4 regions of the Vibrio sp. R12-SW3-ISO1 genome follow, and region 1 is predicted to be linked to each of the others. Evidence: predicted binding sites of a transcription regulator. Region 1 holds the regulator's gene; each other region holds the start of a gene.
What was found. Region 1 encodes PurR, which represses purine synthesis genes. Its sites were predicted from a motif close to TNANGNAAACGTTTNCNTNA; they were not measured.
Positions count from the first base shown of each region.

Region 2: the regulator PurR is predicted to act here: its motif matches at 3,589-3,608, upstream of guaB (IMP dehydrogenase).
Region 3: the regulator PurR is predicted to act here: its motif matches at 2,061-2,080, upstream of AC6R0R_RS00170 (formate--tetrahydrofolate ligase).
Region 4: the regulator PurR is predicted to act here: its motif matches at 2,039-2,058, upstream of AC6R0R_RS03815 (uracil-xanthine permease family protein).

Region 1 is NZ_JCBDGK010000015.1:149,231-154,205, forward strand. It holds gene AC6R0R_RS04375 (putative signal transducing protein) at 1-198, opposite strand, end outside; gene AC6R0R_RS04380 (TVP38/TMEM64 family protein) at 195-887, opposite strand; gene AC6R0R_RS04385 (TfoX/Sxy family DNA transformation protein) at 1,094-1,687, opposite strand; cyclic di-GMP riboswitch class I at 1,892-2,000, opposite strand; gene purR (HTH-type transcriptional repressor PurR) at 2,176-3,180, opposite strand; gene torD (molecular chaperone TorD) at 3,419-4,126, opposite strand; gene torR (two-component system response regulator TorR) at 4,365-4,975, shown strand, end outside.
Region 2 is NZ_JCBDGK010000043.1:114,882-119,856, reverse strand. It holds gene AC6R0R_RS13250 (alanine/glycine:cation symporter family protein) at 1-177, shown strand, start outside; gene guaA (glutamine-hydrolyzing GMP synthase) at 322-1,875, opposite strand; gene guaB (IMP dehydrogenase) at 1,987-3,450, opposite strand; gene xseA (exodeoxyribonuclease VII large subunit) at 3,684-4,975, shown strand, end outside.
Region 3 is NZ_JCBDGK010000001.1:43,064-48,038, reverse strand. It holds gene AC6R0R_RS00180 (fatty acid cis/trans isomerase) at 1-1,622, shown strand, start outside; gene AC6R0R_RS00175 (hypothetical protein) at 1,661-1,849, shown strand; gene AC6R0R_RS00170 (formate--tetrahydrofolate ligase) at 2,109-3,857, shown strand; gene AC6R0R_RS00165 (putative nucleotidyltransferase substrate binding domain-containing protein) at 3,999-4,975, shown strand, end outside.
Region 4 is NZ_JCBDGK010000015.1:31,260-36,234, reverse strand. It holds gene AC6R0R_RS03825 (DUF2069 domain-containing protein) at 1-421, shown strand, start outside; gene AC6R0R_RS03820 (DUF2066 domain-containing protein) at 531-1,817, opposite strand; gene AC6R0R_RS03815 (uracil-xanthine permease family protein) at 2,149-3,399, shown strand; gene ybaK (Cys-tRNA(Pro) deacylase) at 3,407-3,883, opposite strand; gene ushA (bifunctional UDP-sugar hydrolase/5'-nucleotidase UshA) at 3,958-4,975, opposite strand, start outside.

The sequences.
Region 1 (4,975 bases):
ATCAATCAGCGCGAGTGCCGTCTGCTTTTGCTCTGGGCGAGTTAACCAAACGTACGGGCTGGCCTCTTCGCCAAACGGAATCTCTCCTTGCAAGCCGAACAAACCTTCACCTCTCACCTCACAGGCTATTCCTTCGCTGCGTAACATTTCACACACGATGTGTGCTTGTGGTGGGGTTGTGGCAATAAAGATTTTCAAGACGCTTGTCCATTGGATTGCGGTGACGCTTTGAGTTTGGCCATCACCCATTTAGCAATGATTGGGAATACCCCGAGCAACGCAAAAGAGGCGAGTACTGTTGGGGAGACGATGCCTGACAAACTGTCGATTTGCGCTAGCTGGGTCCCGGCGTTGAGGTAGACGGCCGTGCCCGGCAACATACCCAGTTGACTGACCAGATAGAAGCGCGCGATGGTGATGGGCGTAAGACCCATCAAGAGGTTGATCAAAAAGAAAGGGAATACCGGGATAAGGCGCAGTGAGAAGAGATAAAACGCACCATCTTTCTCGACCCCTTGGTTAATCGTCGCGAGTTTATCGCCAAACTTGCTTTGTACCCACTCTTTGAGTAGAAAGCGGCTGCTTAAAAACGCCAAGGTAGCACCTATCGTACTGGCAAAAGAGACGAGCAATAAACTGGTCCAAAAGCCAAACAGCGCAGCGCCAAGCAAGGTGACGACGGCCGCTCCAGGGATCGAGAAGGCGGTGATAGCGACATAGGCGAAGAAGTAACTGAGCGCGGCGAGGGCAAAGTGGGCGTCAATGATTTCAGCCAGCGCTTGCTGCTGCGCTTTGGCGTTATCAAGTGTCAGGTATTGACCAAAGTTTGCGCCTAAAAACACAATCAGAGCGAGCAAACCAATACCTAAAAGCAGTTTCTTGTTCATATGGATCCCTTTGAAAACATCATCATTGATCATTGTTAGATATGAACCAAAAAGCCAGTAAAAAATTTCGCCCTAAAGGGAAGAATACGTTGAATTCTATGACGAAGGAATGGAAACGCTAGAAAAGCATCGGCTAAAAACGTCTCAAGCCAGCGGTGTTGGGCTGGCTTGAGACGGGGATTGGAATTACTGAACGCTATCGCTGACTAGCTTTGCAGCTGATTCAGGAGCTCGTCGCGTCTTGCTTGAGGGACCACAGACCAGTGCGTGCCTTTAATTGCCCCCTCAAGTGCCCACAGCAGGTCGATGCTGACGTCGGCAGAGTGTGTGGAACGAATCGCTTTATACGCTTCCACTGCGCCCGTCTGCTCCAAACGGGAGACACTGTCGATACCCGCTTTCTTGAGCATTCGCTCGGTCGCTAGACGCAAGTTCGGCAGATCTTTCAGGCGCGTTGGTTTGGCGTTGGTTTGACGCTGCTTGTCTTTGTTGGCCGCCTCTAGTGCAGTGTTTGCCATCGCAATAGTCTGAGCGACATCCTGATCCCAGTCATGGCCAAGGGCGTAGTATTTGGTGACCACAGGGAAACCACGTTTTTTATACACGTATGGCTCGAGTCCCTGAGCATTAAACAGTTGGGCCAACGAGTCGTCGGCGCGTATGTGAAGTTTGTCATTTACCACGAGGGCAAACATGATGTCATCAGCGAAGATTCCGAATCCACCAAACATTGAGCGAGACTTGATCTTGCCCAATGGTTCAAACAATCGCATTGAGTCTTTTAAAATTGGTTTATCCATGCTGTTTTTCTCGGTGTATTACAATACGCCACCAAATTCAGGTCCGAGAGATTAGCAAAAATATGCAGGTTTTGTGTCAGTAGGGTGTCATTCTGGCTCATAAAAGAATAATCCTACTCGCGGTGTGAGCGCATAATGCGCACACAACGTTTAACTCATTGTATTCTTTGCTTTTGATAAAGAATTATGAAGTGCACATTTGCCATCGGCAACCCCGCTACCAAGCAGTCATCAACGTTGATATCATCGAGTGGCTGCAACAGGCCGGAAGCTTTGCGTCCCATCCTTTCGAAATGGTTTGCCCTGTTCGTGGCATTAGTCGAACATAATAAGCATAAATAATTTATGGGCTAAACATCACGTTTCGATGGGTTAAATGTGATCTTAGTTCATAAAATAGAGGGGTGTTAACGAGAGAATAAAGCCCAGCGGATGAGAAGTATTCTCGCTGGGCTAGTCGATGTGATGTGCTGAACTTGTTCGTTGGTCTATTTCACCGTCGCCACGGTATCGCGCTCGACGATTTCTGGGTGCATTTCAAAAATACGTTTTTCATGCTCTTTGTCTTTAATACGTTCGAGCAAAATCTCAAATGCGTTTTTACCCACACGGCGCTTCGGCTGGTGAACCGTCGTTAGCGGTGGTGAAAAGTACTCGGCTAGCTCAATGTTGTCATAACCAATGACCGACATGTCTTCTGGAATACGAATGCCTTTTTGCTGTAAACGGCTCATCAAACCGAGCGCCATCGTATCGTTGAAACAGAATACTGCGGTTGGCTTTTCGTCCATGGCGACGATTTTGTCCGCGGCAAGCACGGCGGTATCGCACTCAAAGTTACCTTCTAAGATCCAATCTTCGTTGACGCTCAAACCCGACTCGTTCATTGCGCGCTTAAAGCCTTGGATGCGCTCTTGGCAGGCCGCTTTTTCAAAATGCCCACTCAAGCAAGCAATGCGCTTGTGGCCGTGATCAATCAGGTATTTTGTTGCGAGGTAGCCGCCTTCTTCCGAGTTGTCGATGATTTTATCGGCTTGTGAGCTTTCCGGGCCCCAATCCATCACCACCTTAGGGATGTCTTTATGACGGTCAAGCATTTCGCTCAACTCTTCGGTCAAATCTGAACACATCACTAAGATGCCATCGACGCGCTTTTCCGCCAGCATGCGAATGTAGTCACGTTGTTTCTCGTAGATGCCGCCAGTGTTACACAAGATCAAGGTGTAGCCTTGACGGTAGCAGTAGTTCTCAACCCCGTCGATCACTTCCGAGAAGAAAAGGTTGGTCGATTGAGTAACCAGCATGCCTATTGTGCGTGTCGAGTTACATTTCAGGCTGCGTGCAACGGCACTTGGGGCATAGTTCAACTCTTGAACCGCTTCCATCACTTTTTCTTGCGTGGCTTCAGCGACAAAGCGTGTTTTGTTGATCACATGGGATACAGTGGTGGTCGAGACACCCGCTAAGCGAGCGACGTCTTTAATCGTGGCCATATGGTTTTGTCCTGTCGATGACTGCCTACTACTCTATGAAAAGTTAAGTCTATAAAAGTAAAGTCTATACAAAGTTTAGAGTATGTAGACAGAAAGTATCAGAAACACAAAAACCGCCCTCAAAAAGCGGTTTGTATTTATTAGTTTTATCGTTTGCGGACCGGATTGTAGTCCGCAACGTCGATTTGGGCAAATAAAAAACCCGCCTTTGGGATCTCGCCACACCTTTTGTATGGGCTTAATCGCTATCGCCTTGCAGGTAGGCTTTATCCAATTGAATGAACGCGCACAATAGCGACGACAGCGCCGCATAGAAGCCGAATGTGTCGAGGCGCTGGCAGCGCTCGGCAAACCTCTCAATCCAAGGGAGTAGATGCTGCTCAATAAAATCGGCTTGCTCTTGGTAGGCGAGATGCGTGTCGCCTGCCATCTGCTCTGCTGCATGAGCGCCGCGCACAATCAGGTTGCCCAAAAAATCCAGCTCTATCGCGAGATGATCAGAAGGCTCATTAAGCCCTGAATGCACAGCGACCCCGTGTTGTTGAAGTAAAGCGTCCATCTGTTTGGCAGGCTCACCATTGAGCAGTCCGGATTCATCTAAGTAGACAGAGGCGTAAGGCAGCGCGCTGTCTCGGTCGGATTTTAAAAACAGGTCGCAATAGTCGGCTGATAGTTCCAACTCAGCATCTGGCCTGTCTTGCAATCGGTTCAATGCATCGATGAGCCTGTCTGCGGCGACGTTAAGCTCAGGGGTTTGTGCAAGTCCCGTCAGAAAGGTACGTGTGTCCACCGAATGATATTGGGCCAGCTCTTGCTCTGAGAGCTCTTTGGCAAACACGCTCGAAAACCACCAGTAGAGCTCAGCGCGTTGCTCATCAAAGGCGCGCTGCTCTTTTTCGGCGGGAGATAAAGGGTCGGAAATCTGGGCGTTAGGTGTCTCTGGCATGATGGGCTCTCAACTGAATCAGATGCCGTTAAGTCTAACGGATAAAAATGAACAGCGGTCAACCAGATTATGAGAAGAAATGGTCAAATATGGCAATTTGTGAACAGGGCGGCAAAGCTTGCTTTGCATCAATGAATCGCCAACTTTTCACCTCCCAAAGAGGACAAAGATGGAGTTGTGACTAATTATGAATAGAATAAAGCCATTGAATCAGTGTGTGAATAAGTGAGTAGAGCCGATGAGCTACCACATTTTGGTTGTTGAAGATGATGAAGTGACTCGCCGTAAATTAGCGGGCTACTTTCAAACCGAAGGGTATCAGGTGAGCCAAGCTGATAATGGCGCGCAGATGCGCGATGTACTCAGCAGCAGTCGGGTCGATTTGGTGATGCTGGATATTAATCTGCCCAACGAAGATGGCTTGATGCTGACGCGTGAACTACGCAGTCAATCGGACATCGGTATTATCTTGGTGACCGGGCGTACCGACAGCATTGATAAGATTGTTGGTTTAGAAATGGGCGCGGACGATTATGTCACCAAGCCATTTGAGCTTAGGGAACTGCTCGTCAGAGTCAAGAACCTCTTGTGGCGCATCGCACTGGCTGCGCGAGCGCAAAACGCGGGCAGCGATCAGCAAGAGGGCGTGGTGCGCTTTGCTGAATGGACGTTCGATATTCAGCGCCGCGCTTTGAGCCGAGGGGATGAACCGGTCAAACTGACTAAAGCAGAGTATGAGCTTTTGGTGGCGCTCTCCTCTCACCCCAATCAAGTGCTCAGTCGAGAGCGTATTCTCAATATGATCAGTCATCGTGTGGACGCACCCAATGATCGCACCATCGATGTTCT
Region 2 (4,975 bases), on a different contig from region 1:
CTGAATGACTACGAAGAGCAGCAAAAACAAGGTGTTGAAGAGTACACGTTCAACCCAGTGAAACTTGGCATCAAAGGCGCTGACTACTGGGAAGAAAAATACCGCAGAAAAACAGGACTCGATCCGAAAGCAGAAGCGGAATCAAAAACCAAGAGCGTTGAGCAACCTTCAACCTAATCGATAAATAAAAAGCAGTGGACGACCGTTTCGGTCATCAATAGAGGCAAACCAAGGTTTGCCTCTATTTTTTTGCTTGGCCGCTCATCCAAAGACGAAAAAAAACCAGCCTATCAGGCTGGTTCTTAACATTAGTCGGAAAAATTATTCCCACTCAATCGTCGCTGGCGGCTTACCTGAGATGTCGTAAACCACGCGAGAAATGCCGTCTACTTCGTTGATGATACGGTTAGAGACTTTACCAAGGAAGTCATACGGTAGGTGTGCCCAATGAGCGGTCATAAAGTCAATGGTTTCGACTGCACGCAGTGACACAACCCAGTCGTACTTACGGCCATCACCCATAACGCCTACAGAACGAACCGGTAGGAAGACCGTGAACGCTTGAGAGACTTTGTGGTAAAGGTCAGCAGCATGCAGCTCTTCAATGAAGATCGCATCCGCACGACGCAGTAAATCACAGTACTCTTTCTTGATTTCACCAAGTACGCGCACACCAAGACCCGGTCCTGGGAATGGGTGGCGATATAGCATGTCGTAAGGTAGACCTAATTCTAGACCGATCTTACGTACTTCATCTTTAAACAGCTCACGTAGTGGCTCAACCAAGCCCATCGCCATATCTTCAGGTAGACCACCCACGTTATGGTGAGATTTGATCACGTGTGCTTTGCCCGTCTTTGACGCCGCAGACTCAATCACGTCTGGGTAGATGGTGCCTTGCGCTAACCATTTCGCGTTTTTCAGCTTCTTCGACTCTTCATCAAACACATCAACAAAGACGTGACCGATGGTCTTACGCTTCTCTTCAGGATCCGACTTGCCTTCTAGTGCGGCAAGGAAACGCTCTTCTGCGTCGACTTTGATGATGTTTAGGCCAAATTTATCGCCAAACATATCCATCACTTGTTGACCTTCGTTTAGGCGTAGCAGACCGTTATCAACGAAGACACAAGTTAACTTGTCGCCAATTGCGCGGTGAACCAACATCGCTACAACCGAAGAGTCAACACCGCCGGATAGACCAAGGATAACTTCGTCATCACCCACTTGCTCTTTGATGCGAGCAACCGCATCTTCAATAATGGATTCAGAGGTCCAAAGACGCTCACAGCCACACACGCCAAGCACAAAGTTCTCAAGCATTTGTAGGCCTTGCTTGGTGTGCGTCACTTCAGGGTGGAACTGCACGCCGAAGTATTTTTTCTCTTCATTGGCCATCGCCGCGTAAGGACAGGTGTCCGTTTCGCCCACTTTGACGAAGTCTGCTGGAATCTCAACAACCTTGTCACCGTGACTCATCCAAACATCTTGGGTCAGGTCTAGGTCTTTAAATAGTGAAGATTCGCCTGACACTTTGACTTGCGCATAGCCAAATTCGCGTTCATTGGAACCGGCAACTTTACCACCTAGCTGCTCTGCCATTGTCTGCATGCCGTAGCACACACCGAGCACTGGCACACCAGAGTCAAATACGTATTGAGGAGCACGTGGCGAGTTCTCTTCGGTGACGCTTTCTGGTCCACCAGATAGGATGATACCGTCTGGGTTGAACTCACGAATATCTGATTCTTCAACGTCCCAACTCCACAGTTCACAGTAGACACCGATTTCACGTACACGACGTGCGACAAGTTGGGTGTATTGCGATCCGAAATCGAGGATCAAGATACGTTGGTCATGAATATTTTTGGTCATTTGAGCAGTCTTTTTAAGCTGGGTTAAGAAAACGAGGCGAGTGTACCCGCCTCTCTTCAATGCTTCAAGGAAAAAGCAAACGTTTTCGTCGAGGGATTCTTGTCTAAGAAATTAACCGCGACGGTAGTTTGGTGCTTCCTTAGTAATTTGAACATCGTGGACGTGAGATTCCGCCATACCAGCACCAGAGATACGAACGAACTCAGCTTTGGTACGCATGTCTTCAATCGTCGCGCTGCCCGTTAGGCCCATGCTTGAGCGTAGACCACCCATTTGCTGGTGAACGATCTCTTTTAGGCGGCCTTTGTACGCGATACGCCCTTCGATACCTTCAGGGACAAGCTTGTCTGCGGCATTGTCCGTTTGGAAGTAACGGTCAGAAGAACCTTGAGACATCGCGCCCAATGAACCCATACCACGATACGCTTTGTAAGAACGACCGTTGTAAAGAATCACTTCACCCGGAGCTTCTTCAGTACCCGCAAACATCGAGCCCACCATCACACACGATGCGCCAGCAACGATAGCTTTACAGATGTCGCCTGAGAAACGGATACCGCCGTCAGCGATAACGGGAATACCGTGTTGATTTGCCACTTCCGCCGCATCAGCGATGGCCGTTACCTGAGGAACACCCACGCCCGTTACGATACGAGTAGTACAAATAGAGCCTGGGCCGATACCGACTTTCACTGCGCTAACGCCTGCATCGATAAGGGCTTTCGCACCGGCACCCGTTGCGACGTTACCGCCAATGATATCGAGATTAGGGTATGCCGCGCGAGTTTCACGGATACGGTTAAGAACACCTTCAGAGTGGCCGTGTGAAGAGTCGATCAAAAGCACGTCAACCCCAGCTTCAACCAATGCCGCAACACGCTCTTCGTTGCCCGCTCCAGCACCCACTGCCGCACCAACACGAAGACGACCGCGCTCATCTTTACACGCGTTCGGTTTACGTTCTGCTTTGTGGAAGTCTTTTGCAGTGATCATGCCCGTGAGTTGGAATTCATCGTTAACCACCAACACTTTTTCAACGCGCGCTTCGTGCATCTTCTCTTGCACTTCAGCACGAGTTGCCCCTTCTTTTACTGAAGCAAGGCTCTCTTTTGGCGTCATCACTGAAGAGACTTTCTTTGTGAGGTCCGTAACAAAGCGCACGTCACGACCGGTGATAATACCGACCAGCTCGTTGTTCTCTGTGACGACAGGGAAGCCAGCAAAGCCGTGCTTATCTGTCAGTGCAACCACATCCGCGATGGTCGCTTCAGGGTTAACGGTAACAGGATCAGTGACCACACCCGCTTCAAATTTCTTAACTTTGCGAACTTCTGCCGCTTGCTGCTCAATCGACATATTCTTGTGGATAAAGCCAATGCCACCTTCCTGCGCAAGAGCGATAGCCAGACGGGCTTCCGTCACGGTATCCATAGACGCAGAAATCATCGGAATATTAAGAGTGATATTTTTCGTCAACTGAGTGCGAAGATCAGCTGTGTTTGGGAGAACGGTGGAGTGTGCTGGCACAAGCAGTACGTCGTCGAATGTCAGCGCTTCTTTGGCAATTCTTAGCATTTGCAATATCTCACAATTAGAGGAGTAAAAAGAACAATCCAATCTCATCGTTTCGCATAATGAGGGCAACCTATTCACACTAGAGTGTGCGAGAACAATGTTGCATTTGGATTAGATATTGCGGACGGATTATACGGTCAACGCAAACGCTTGGCTACACATTTTTCTACTTTTTATTTGCAATCATCCCCTTGCTATGTATTATATTTCCGCTAATTTCCATACCCACGTCCATGGGATTAGTTGTGCCTGTATCCACCAATCAAAACATTTTCACTGTCTCTCGCCTCAACGCAGAAGTTCGCCTGCTGCTTGAAAACGAAATGGGTATCGTTTGGTTGGTCGGAGAGATCTCCAACTTCTCTGCCCCGGTGTCTGGTCACTGGTATCTCACCCTTAAAGACTCCCGAGCTCAAGTCAAATGCGCGATGTTTCGCGGCAATAATCGTCGTGTCACGTTCAAACCGGCTAACGGCAATCAAGTATTAGTCAAAGCGCGTCTCTCGTTGTATGAACCTCGCGGCGACTATCAGTTGATCATTGAAAGCATGCAGCCGGAAGGCGATGGCCGACTCCAGCAAGAGTTTGAAGCGCTTAAAATGAAGTTGGCCGCTGAAGGCCTGTTTGCACAGACTAACAAGAAGCCGCTGCCTGAGCATCCGAAACGGGTCGGCATCATTACCTCGAAAACCGGCGCGGCGCTCTACGATATTCTGGATGTACTGAAGCGACGTGACCCTTCACTGCCGGTGATTATTTACCCGACATTAGTACAAGGTGACGATGCCGCGATTCAAATCGCGCAAGCCATTGGTTGTGCCAACAGCCGTAACGAATGTGATGTCTTGATCGTCGGTCGTGGCGGGGGCTCTCTAGAAGATTTATGGTGCTTTAACCACGAGGTCGTAGCTCGAACAATTGCGGCGAGCCAAATCCCGATTATCAGTGCGGTTGGACATGAAGTGGATGTGACCATCGCCGATTTCGTCGCCGATATGCGCGCGCCTACCCCCTCGGCAGCCGCTGAGCTAGTGAGCCGCGATAACAGCCATAAAGAGCAAGCGCTCGCTAGCCGTGAGCATAAACTGCTCAGTGCGTGGCGCCAGAGAGTGTCTGAGCAACAACGCAACCTGACTGGCCTGCTGCATCGTCTCGAACGTCAACATCCCACTCATCAGCTTCAACGTCAGAGCCAGCAGTTAGATGAACTCGAAATTCGCCTCAAGCGAGCGATGGATAATGGATTGCGCAGTGCAGAGCAACGAGTCGAGCGACTGCACTATAAACTCAACCTGCATAGCCCTGCACATAAACTCGCCAATCAACACGCAAGCATGATCCGTTTAGAGCAACAACTGATCGACGCGATGAATAAACGTTTGACCTATCAACGCCATCAACTCGCGTTAGCGGCGGAAACGTTAGATGCGGTCAGCCCACTGGCGACATTAAAACGTGGCTACTCGATCAGCCAAAACGCACAAGGCGATGTAGTGACCTCCACAAAGCAAATGAAATCAGGTGA
Region 3 (4,975 bases), on a different contig from region 1:
CTGCGCGCTATCTCTATGAGCACCTGTTTCTCTTCCATCTTTATTTCTCTGAGATAGACGATGCGCAGCCGAGATTTTTCACTATCGTACGCTCAGCAACCCCACCGGGCGAGCCGGTTCAGCGCATTGCCACTCGCAGGCCGTACGATGATCCGGGCGTGGCGCGCGTATACTACCGCTTGATCCCTGAGCAAGGCACTATTGTCGATAAGACGCACATGCCCTATGCGCTTAATCAGCAGCGCTTCCACAACTGGAAAAGCTGGTTTATTGATGCTGAGTATGACGTCGCGACCTTACCCAGTTATGAGCCTGATGTCGCGGCGAATCCCATGACGGCCTTTATCGATCTACCCGTCAAAGCGCGCTTCAACTACTTGCTCGACAGCGCACAAAATACCATCAACGCCTTCATCAAAGGGCCGGTATGCCGAGGACAATTGGCGCTCAATGTCATCAATGACCGATTTTGGGTGTTTTTCTTAGATCCCGATAAATCGGATATTCCGCAAGTGAATGAGTTTTATCGCTCGCAAGCCGACAACCTAAAACTTCCCGCTGAACTGGAAAGCAATACGCTGCCGATTGCCAATTGGGTCAGTTATTCCAAGCAGCAAGCGCGCTATTTGAAAGCGAAATCTGAGTTCACCAATCAGTGGTTTAAAGACGGCAAACACCTGACCACCGATATCATCTGGACAGGCGGTGGCACGAACCCCAATGCCGCTCTCACGGTATTTCGCCATTTTGATAGTGCGTCGGTGGTCCAAGGGTTAGTCGGCACGCCACCAAAAACCGCCTGGGTGCTTGATTATGCCTTGTTGGAGCGCATTCATTACCTCCTTGTGGCAGGCTTTGATGTCTATGGCAACTTTGGCCACCAATTGATGACGCGCATGTTTATGGACTTCCTGCGCCTAGAGGGAGAAAGTAATTTTGTCGCCTTACTTCCTCAAGAGGTTCGTCATCAAGAGCATTCGAGCTGGTATCAAGATCAGAGCGCTCAGTTGAGTGATTTCTTACAACGCAACGTCGAACCCTTCAACCAACCGACGCAAGTGCGCTATGCCAGCGATGATCCGAAAGCGGAGCTGTATGACATTCTCCAAACCCAACTCAGCCCCGTACTGTCTAACCGTTTCAAGATTGAGCAAACAGGTCTAAGCAAGCGCAGTGAAGCAAGCCTGAGACGTATCGATGCAATACAAGGTGAAGGTCTGGTCCATTTGCCACAAAGCCTAATGATCATGGTGCGCGCGCCAAGCGGACAAGAGCAGTTGTTTACTCTGCTACACAATAACGCTCACACCAATATTTCCAGCTTGTTTAATGAGGAGAGTAACCGTGATTTCGCCAATGATGATTTAACCTTAGTGCGCGGAGTGATCGGTAGCTATCCGGCTGCGTACCTATCGTTGGAGGAATCTGAGGTCGATCAGTTGGTCGAATCATTAGAAGCACTGCGAACCGAAGACGATTACATTAAGATACTGGATCAATTCGCGATTCGCCGCAGTTCTGATGAATTCTGGCCGTTCAGTGACCGCGTGCACGAGTGGTATAAAGCGGATCAACCGATCGAATTTGGATTGCTGGACTATAATCGTTTTGAAAACAGATAAACCTTTTAATTGGGTTTAACGTGTTATCGGAGGTAGTTATGGGACTTCAAGACAATATCCGAGCATTGGAGCAACAAATCTATGTCGCGTGCTCCGAAGGTGATTACGACACCGTACAGATGTTAGAGCACCAACTCGACAGCTTGAGAAACCGGTCATCTCACACCCGTGATGACTCCCCTTATGCACCCGAAGGGAAGCTCTATCCGGAAGACGACTGGTACTAACTATAGTTGCTCAGTCAACTGGGCCACCTCACTCGCCCTGCCTTGCAGGGCGTTTTATTTTTCTGCTACTCGCTCTGTTCGTTGCAACATTGTTCGTTGAGTTGTTGGCCTACATGCGCAACCCAATTTGCTTAGGCGTTCTTCGCCCAATCCGCTAAAATATTCCGTCACTAAAAAGCGCTTTACAACGCAAGATTACACGCTATCATTCGTGCGCAAACGTTTGCCTCACTTTTTGAGTCTGTATTTTGAGGGTTTTATGCTGTCCGATATTGAAATCTGTCGCACGACATCACTGCAATCTATCGATCAGGTTGCGCTTAACGCTGGATTAACGGAATCAGAGTTTCACAGCCAAGGAAAATATAAGGCCAAAATCTCACTGAGCACACTGAAAAGGCTCGATGATCAACCTACAGGCAAGCTAATCGTCGTGACCGCGATTACTCCAACCCCTCTTGGCGAAGGCAAAACCGTCACCACGATTGGCCTTGCGCAAGGCTTGAAAAAGTTGGGGCGCTCAGTAATGGCGTGCATTCGTCAACCTTCTATGGGGCCCGTGTTTGGCGTCAAAGGTGGCGCAGCGGGCGGCGGTTACTCTCAAGTCGCGCCGATGGAAGAGTTGAACTTGCACCTCACTGGCGATATTCATGCTGTGAGCGCTGCTCACAACCTCGCGGCGGCCGCCATTGACGCGCGCCTGTATCATGAACAGCGCAACGGCTATGACGATTTCGAAACGCGCAGTGGACTCAAAGCACTGCGTATTGACCCAGAGCGCATCGTGTGGAAACGCGTAATGGATCATAATGACCGTGCACTGCGCATGATCCGCGTGGGTCAGAACGAGCCAGGTAAAACCATCAACGGGTTTGAGCGCCAAGATGGCTTTGACATCTCAGCCGCATCGGAACTGATGGCCATTCTAGCCCTTGCCAGCAACCTGAGCGATTTGCGTCAGCGCATCGGCCGCGTCGTACTAGCTTATGACCTCGATGGGCAGCCCGTGACCGCAGAAGATTTGCAAGTCGCCGGCGCTATGGCGGTCTGCATGAAAGACGCCATCGAACCCACATTAATGCAAACGCTAGAAGGCGTACCGACCTTGATCCACGCAGGTCCTTTCGCCAATATTGCTCACGGTAACTCTTCCATCATCGCAGACAATATCGCCACCAAGTTGGCCGATTTCACGGTCACCGAAGGCGGCTTTGGTTCAGACATGGGCTTTGAAAAAGCGTGCAACATCAAAGCGCAACTCTCTGGCAAAGCCCCTGATTGCGCCGTCATTGTGGCAACGTTGCGCGGACTTAAAGCCAACTCTGGCTGTTACGACTTAAAGCCAGGCCAAGCCTTGCCCGACGCCCTGTTCCATGATGATAAAGACGCGCTGCACGCTGGATTTGAAAACCTCAAATGGCACATCGACAATGTCAACAAGTACGGCGTGCCGGCCGTTGTAGCCATCAACCGATTCCCGCAAGACAGCGAACAAGAGCTCGCTGAGCTGAAAGCGCTGATCGAAGCTCTGCCAAACAATGTCGCCGTTTCTATCAGCGAAGGCTTTGCCCTTGGTGGTGAAGGCACTCGTGAGCTTGCCGCCAAGGTGGTGGAACAAACGCAGACGAACGCGAGCTTTAAGCCACTGTATCAACTCTCCCAATCACTGGAAGAGAAACTGATGGCGGTAACAGAAACAGGCTATGGCGCGGCGTCCATCACGCTCAGTGAGCTGGCGAAAGCGCAACTGGCCCAGTTCAAGCAGCAGGGCTTTGATCACCTTGCCGTCTGTATGGCAAAAACGCCCATGTCCATCTCAACTGATGGCGCAGTCAAAGGGGCGCCTAGTCACTTTGATGTGCCAGTACGGGAACTCAAGCTGTGTGCAGGTGCCGGTTTTATCTACGCCCTGTGTGGCAATGTGATGACGATGCCTGGTCTCCCTGATAAACCGGCGTTTATGAATCTTGATCTCGACGATGACGGCAACATCATCGGGCTGAGCTAAACCTTAGCGAGTTAGAGTTTCATTTTAGTTGTAACCAGGCTTAGGCACTGTGCCTAAGCCTTTATTTTTTAAGCCACTGCGCCACTTTCCACCCTAGATGTTGTACCATTGACATTCAGTCAGCCAACAGTGGATCCCGTCATGGAAGCCGAACTACTCGAAATCAAAAACTTCCTCGCCCAACACCCGCCTTTCGATGAACTCGAAGATGAGGTGCTCAACACCGTCACGAAAAGCATAGAAATCTCTTATTTTCGTGAAGATACGCCTGTCATTCACTTTGGCGATGAAATTCACGACCTGTATATGATTCGCAGTGGCGTCATTGAAGTCTACCGCCGCAAAGGGGAGCTCTATAACCGAATCGATGAGGGCGCCTTATTTGGCCAAATGGGGCTACTGACCAACAACAAAGTCCGCTTCCCGGCGAAAGCGATCACCGACACCCTACTCTATTGCATTCCCGAAGCGGTGTTCCAGCACCTCTACGACAACTATGAATCCTTTGCCGATTTTGTTGAAGTGCAAGACAGTGCACGTCTGCGCCATGCGATTTCCACCTCAACCGAGCAAAACGATCTCACCACATCCAAAGTGCGCACCTTGCTGACCGGTGAAGCACCGTACATCTACAAAACTGAGTCGATTCAAAATGCGGCAATCAAGATGGCCGATGAGAATGTCTCTTCATTGTTGATTTATGATGCTGATATCGTCGAGAGCGATGAAGAAGACACCAACCCATTAGTCGGGATCATTACCGATCGCGATTTGTGCACACGGGTGCTCGCGCAGGGTCTTAACCCCGCAGACCAAGTGGCGGACGTGATGACCACCGAACTCATCTCCCTTGATCACAACGCCTACGTTTATGAAGCCATGCTCACCATGCTGCGCTACAACGTGCACCATTTACCTCTGCTAAAAGACAAAAAACCGATAGGCATCATCGAGGCTACCGATATCGTTCGCTACGAGTCGCAAAACTCTCTGCTACTGGTGAGCACCATCTTCCAGCAACAAAGCATTGATGAATTGACGGTGTTATCCCAACAAGTGAAGGACAGTTTCGTCCGTCTGGTGAACGAAGACGCCAACTCGCACATGGTCGGCAGCGC
Region 4 (4,975 bases), 120 kb from region 1:
CACAAAACGATACCGTTTCATGGCGCTGCTTGGCAATCTGGCGCTGCTCGCTTGGATTGGACTGTGGCAATTATCGTTATCGCCTCACCCTCACCTCAACAGCACCACACTCGCGATTGCTTGGGCTATCCCACTGCTGCTGCCTATGCCCGGGATTTTGGCCGGCAAACCGTATACACACGCATGGGCAAACTTTGTTTTAATGCTCTACTTCCTGCACGCTTTGACCATCCTTTGGATTGACGACGGCGAACGTTATTTAGCACTGGTTGAACTGCTACTCACCAGTCTCGCGTTTGCTGGCAACATTCTTTATGCACGAGCACGGGGACAAGAGTTGGGCATGAAACTAAAAAGATTGTCCAAAGTGGAAAAAGAAGAGCGTGCTAAGTTCGGCGCTGAAGATAAGTCCGAGGGATAAGGTCACGTTGATGGTCACCCATCTAGCCAACTCACACTTATATTCCGGGTAAAAACGACAAAAGGGGCGGATCATCCAGCCCCTTTCTCATCTCAAATCTTGATGTGGTTTACTCTACTACCTCAATAGGTTCCATCTCCACACCTTCAGTCTCTGCCACAGCTTCGTTGGCAGAGACGTCACTGTCTGGCTGGATCAGTAGCGGCTCAGGTTGATACGGTTTACCTTGCCACTGGAAAAGCAGCACCGTTTCAGTCTGAATAAGCGGGGCTGAAGCCGCCAGCGAGCTCTCTGTCTCCACCAGAGTTGAATCGGCCGTCATCGTATCGCTAGGCTGATTGAGCTCATCGCTGCCTTGCACTGGCAACGTTGGCGTGAGCTCCCCTACCTCGGGTTCAGTTTGAATAAACTGAGTCTCCAGTTGCGTCACTTCGAGTGCAGAGACCTGCTGCTCAAACTCTTCAACACTGGCAAGCAAGTGGACATCAAAGGTCACCTGATTGCCTTGAATTTTGATGATGTCTAACGAGGCGACTGAGCTCAGTGCCTTGAGTTTATTCTCAAGTTGGAAAAAGCCCATCGCGTCATTGAGTTCAATAAAGCGTGCTTTCACGGACTCAGAAGACTCACTCGCCACCAGCACCGCACTCTTTTTCGCGTAGTAGTCGCTGATTTGGTTGATCATTTTATTCGCCGCATCTGCACCATTATTGGCGCCGCTAATCGGTGCTTGACGAGTCACCCCTATGGTCGCTGGCTTTTGATCGTATAACGTCCAACGTAGTGATTCGCCTTGCACTTTCACCACTAAGACAGCATCAACTGGGTAGCGCTGACTCGCTTGACCCACTGGCTGAATAAAGCCGCCCCACAAGTCTGAGACAGCCACTCCGGTAACGTCATCAAAATCGCCAACCGGTACCGTAACAGGCAAGCCTCGCTCTCGCGCTTGCTGCTGCAAGTTGACCAGTGTCTCAGAGCGAGAGTGCTCCCAGATGATGGTGCGATCGTAGGATGTCTCTTCCACCATCCAGACTAAAACGTTCGCACGTGTTGCTGGCCAAAGCGGCAATTGCGCTTGACTGAGTAGAGAACGAATATGAGGGCCGCTAAACGACATGCGCAGTGAGGTCTCCTCACCGATTTTGCCGTAGCCGAGTTGAGAAACGTACTGAGCGCTCTGAGAGAGAGCCTTCTTGACAACTTCGTTATCCGCAGCTTGCGGATCGCCAGACGCGCGAATGATGACTTGCTTCATCCCTGCTTCACGAGCTCGGGTATCGGCGTTATTCTCGCTTTGATCGATGACGATTTCAGCTCGGTAAAGATCCACATTGGTCAAGGCCATCGCTGGCAAACCCATCAGTCCGAGCGCGAGTAAAGCTAAACGGCGCATACATTTCCTACATCTAATCAAATTCACAAACAGCGATGATAAGCAACTATCCGCTGCGGGGCAACTTTCCCGGTCGGTTGGCAGCAGCAAGCGCGATATGGCTAACACTCTCCTCGTAGCCACTCTCGGAGTGAAACAGCAACGCACGGATTAAAATAGCAAAGCACCGAGTAAACACAGTTCACCTGCCTATTCAAACGAGCAATATTTGATCAAGCTCAGATTGCAATCGTTTGCTTTAATGTTAAAATCTCGCGATTTTATTTTTAGTACCCATGCTCTATCGCTATGTACTAGACCGAAACTATCCGCTTTACAAAGGAATGACGACATGAAAAATGCCATTCAAGGCGCACAAATGCTGTTTGTTGCGTTTGGGGCCCTGGTTCTCGTCCCGCTGCTGACGGGACTCGACCCTAGCGTTGCCCTCTTCGGTGCTGGCCTTGGTACCTTACTCTTTCAATTAATGACTCGCCGCTCTGTTCCCATCTTCCTCGCCTCCTCCTTCGCTTTTATCGCCCCTATCCTTTACGGAGTACAAACCTGGGGTGTACCAGCCACTATGGGTGGTTTGATGGCCGCTGGCTTGGTGTATGTCGCACTGGGTGGTCTAATCAAACTTCGTGGGGTTGAGATTATCCATAAATTGCTGCCTCCCGTTGTGGTTGGGCCGGTCATTATGGTGATTGGTCTTGGATTGGCGCCCGTCGCCGTCAATATGGCACTGGGTAAAGGGGGCGATGGCACGCAACTGATTGATGGACAAGCGGCGCTAGTGATCTCTTCTGTTTCACTGCTCACCACGATTCTACTGAGTGTCTTCGCCAAAGGCTTCCTCAAGCTCACCCCTATTTTGGGGGGCATTGTGGTGGGATACTGCCTGAGCTTGGGCTACGGCATTGTCGATTTCACGCCGGTCAAAGAAGCGTCCTGGTTTGCGCTACCAAACTTCACGGCGCCTGAATTTAACATTAACGCCATTCTATTTATGATTCCCGTTGCCATCGCGCCAGCGGTGGAGCACGTTGGGGACATGCTGGCCATTTCAAACGTCACCGGAAAAGACTACCTGAAAAAGCCCGGCCTTCATCGCACGATTGCAGGGGACGGGGTCGCGACGATGGCGGCATCACTGTTTGGTGCGCCACCCAACACCACCTACTCTGAGGTGACAGGTGCAGTCATGCTGACCAAAGCCTTCAATCCTGTGATCATGACTTACGCTGCGGTGACGGCTATTGTCCTTGCGTTGGTCGGCAAGCTTGGCGCTGCACTGCAAACCATCCCTATGCCAGTGATGGGCGGTATCATGATTCTGTTGTTTGGCTCAATTGCGACCGTGGGATTGAACACCTTAATCAAAAATCACGTCGATTTGCACAAGTCTCGTAACCTTGTCATCGTTGCCATTACCTTAGTCTTTGGTATTGGTGGTATGGCGTTTGGCATCGGTGAGTTCAGTCTCCAAGGCGTGAGCCTGTGTGGTATCGTCGCGATTGTGCTAAATCTGGTTCTTCCAAAAGATCTGGGTGAAAACCACGTCGTCGACAACGCACAAATGGAAGAGGAAGAAGCGCGCTAATCCACGCTCAGCCTTCACAAAGATTGGCAAACTGGCCCTGGGTCAGCTTTGCCAAATCTTGCGCCGCCAATTCGATTTCCAACCCTCGCTTACCTGCACTGACACAGATCGTTTCACGCTCCAACGCACTTTGATGGATAAACGTCGCCAATCGCTTCTTTTGCCCGAGCGGGCTGATTCCGCCCACAATATACCCAGTCACTGTTTGCGCAATAGCCGGATCGGCCATCTCTGCTTTTTTAGCCTTTGCCGCTTTTGCCGCCTGCTTCAAATTGAGTTTTTGGTTAACAGGTATCACAGCGACAGCGAGGTTTTTCGCCTCACCATTGAGTGAAAACAGTAGAGTTTTAAACACGCTATTGGGATCTTGCCCTAATGCTTGTGCGGCTTCGAGCCCGTAACTCTCGGCGCGCGCGTCGTGCTGATACTGGTGTATTTGATGAGGAATTTTGTGTTTTTTAGCAAGATTGATGGCTGGGGTCATACACACTCCGAGAATAAAAAAAGCGCAGCTCTAGGCTGCGCATTCAGTTAATAAGATTTAGCTCGTTAGGTCAATTACTTGTAGACCATCTCACCTGCTGGTGCGTATTGGTTTACATCTACTGGGCTGTTCGCCTCTAGGTAGTCTTTGAGTACTTCTGCATCAACGAAGCCCGTGTTGACGTGACCTGGGTGGTCCGTCAGCTTAGGATAGCCATCGCCCCCTGCAGCGTTGTAACTTGGTACTGTGAAGCGGTAAGTGCCGTCAAGACGCAGCTGTTTGCCACCGATAAACACGTTTGACACTTCACCGTTTTCCACCGTCATTGAAATACCTGCAAACTGAGCGTAAGCGCCAGAATCCACTGGCTTGGTCGCCACAACGTTGAGGTAATCCAACACTTCTTGGCCAGACATATCGGTGTAGGTCAAAATGTTGGCAAACGGCTGAACCGTTAGCACGTCTTTGTAGGTCACGTCACCGCCTTCAATCGAGTCACGCACGCCACCTGAGTTCATCACAGCAAAATCCGCTTTGGCACGTTGCATGTGCGAGGTCGCGATCAAACGGCCTAAGTTGGTCTGTTGGAAACGAACCACATTACGATCCCCTTCCAGCTTGCCATTGGTCTCTGCGATCTTCACATTCAACTGAGCTTGACCTTGCTCTTGGTAAGGACGCAAAAACTCGAGCAGTTCGCTGTCTTCGGCAATCTCGTCTTCGATAAAGACGCGTTTTGATTCGCCATCCACTTTGACTTTTTTCTTCAAGTTGACTGGAATCAGGTCGTAGCTGACCATCTGCAGTTCACCGTTACGGAACTCATAGTCCGCGCGACCGACGTATTTGCCCCATTCGTGCGCTTGGACGATGTAAGTGCCGTTTTGCATGTCCGGTTTACACTCATCCGATGGCGCGAAGTTTTTCTTCACGACATTTGGCGCTTCCATACAGACTGGCTCTTGGGAGTGACCACCTACAATCATATCCAGAGAACCTTCATCTAGGTAACGAGCCAAAGCCACATCACCCGGTGCGTTCACGCCACGCTTACCATCTTCGTAGTGGCCCATGTGAGTCACAGCAAAAATC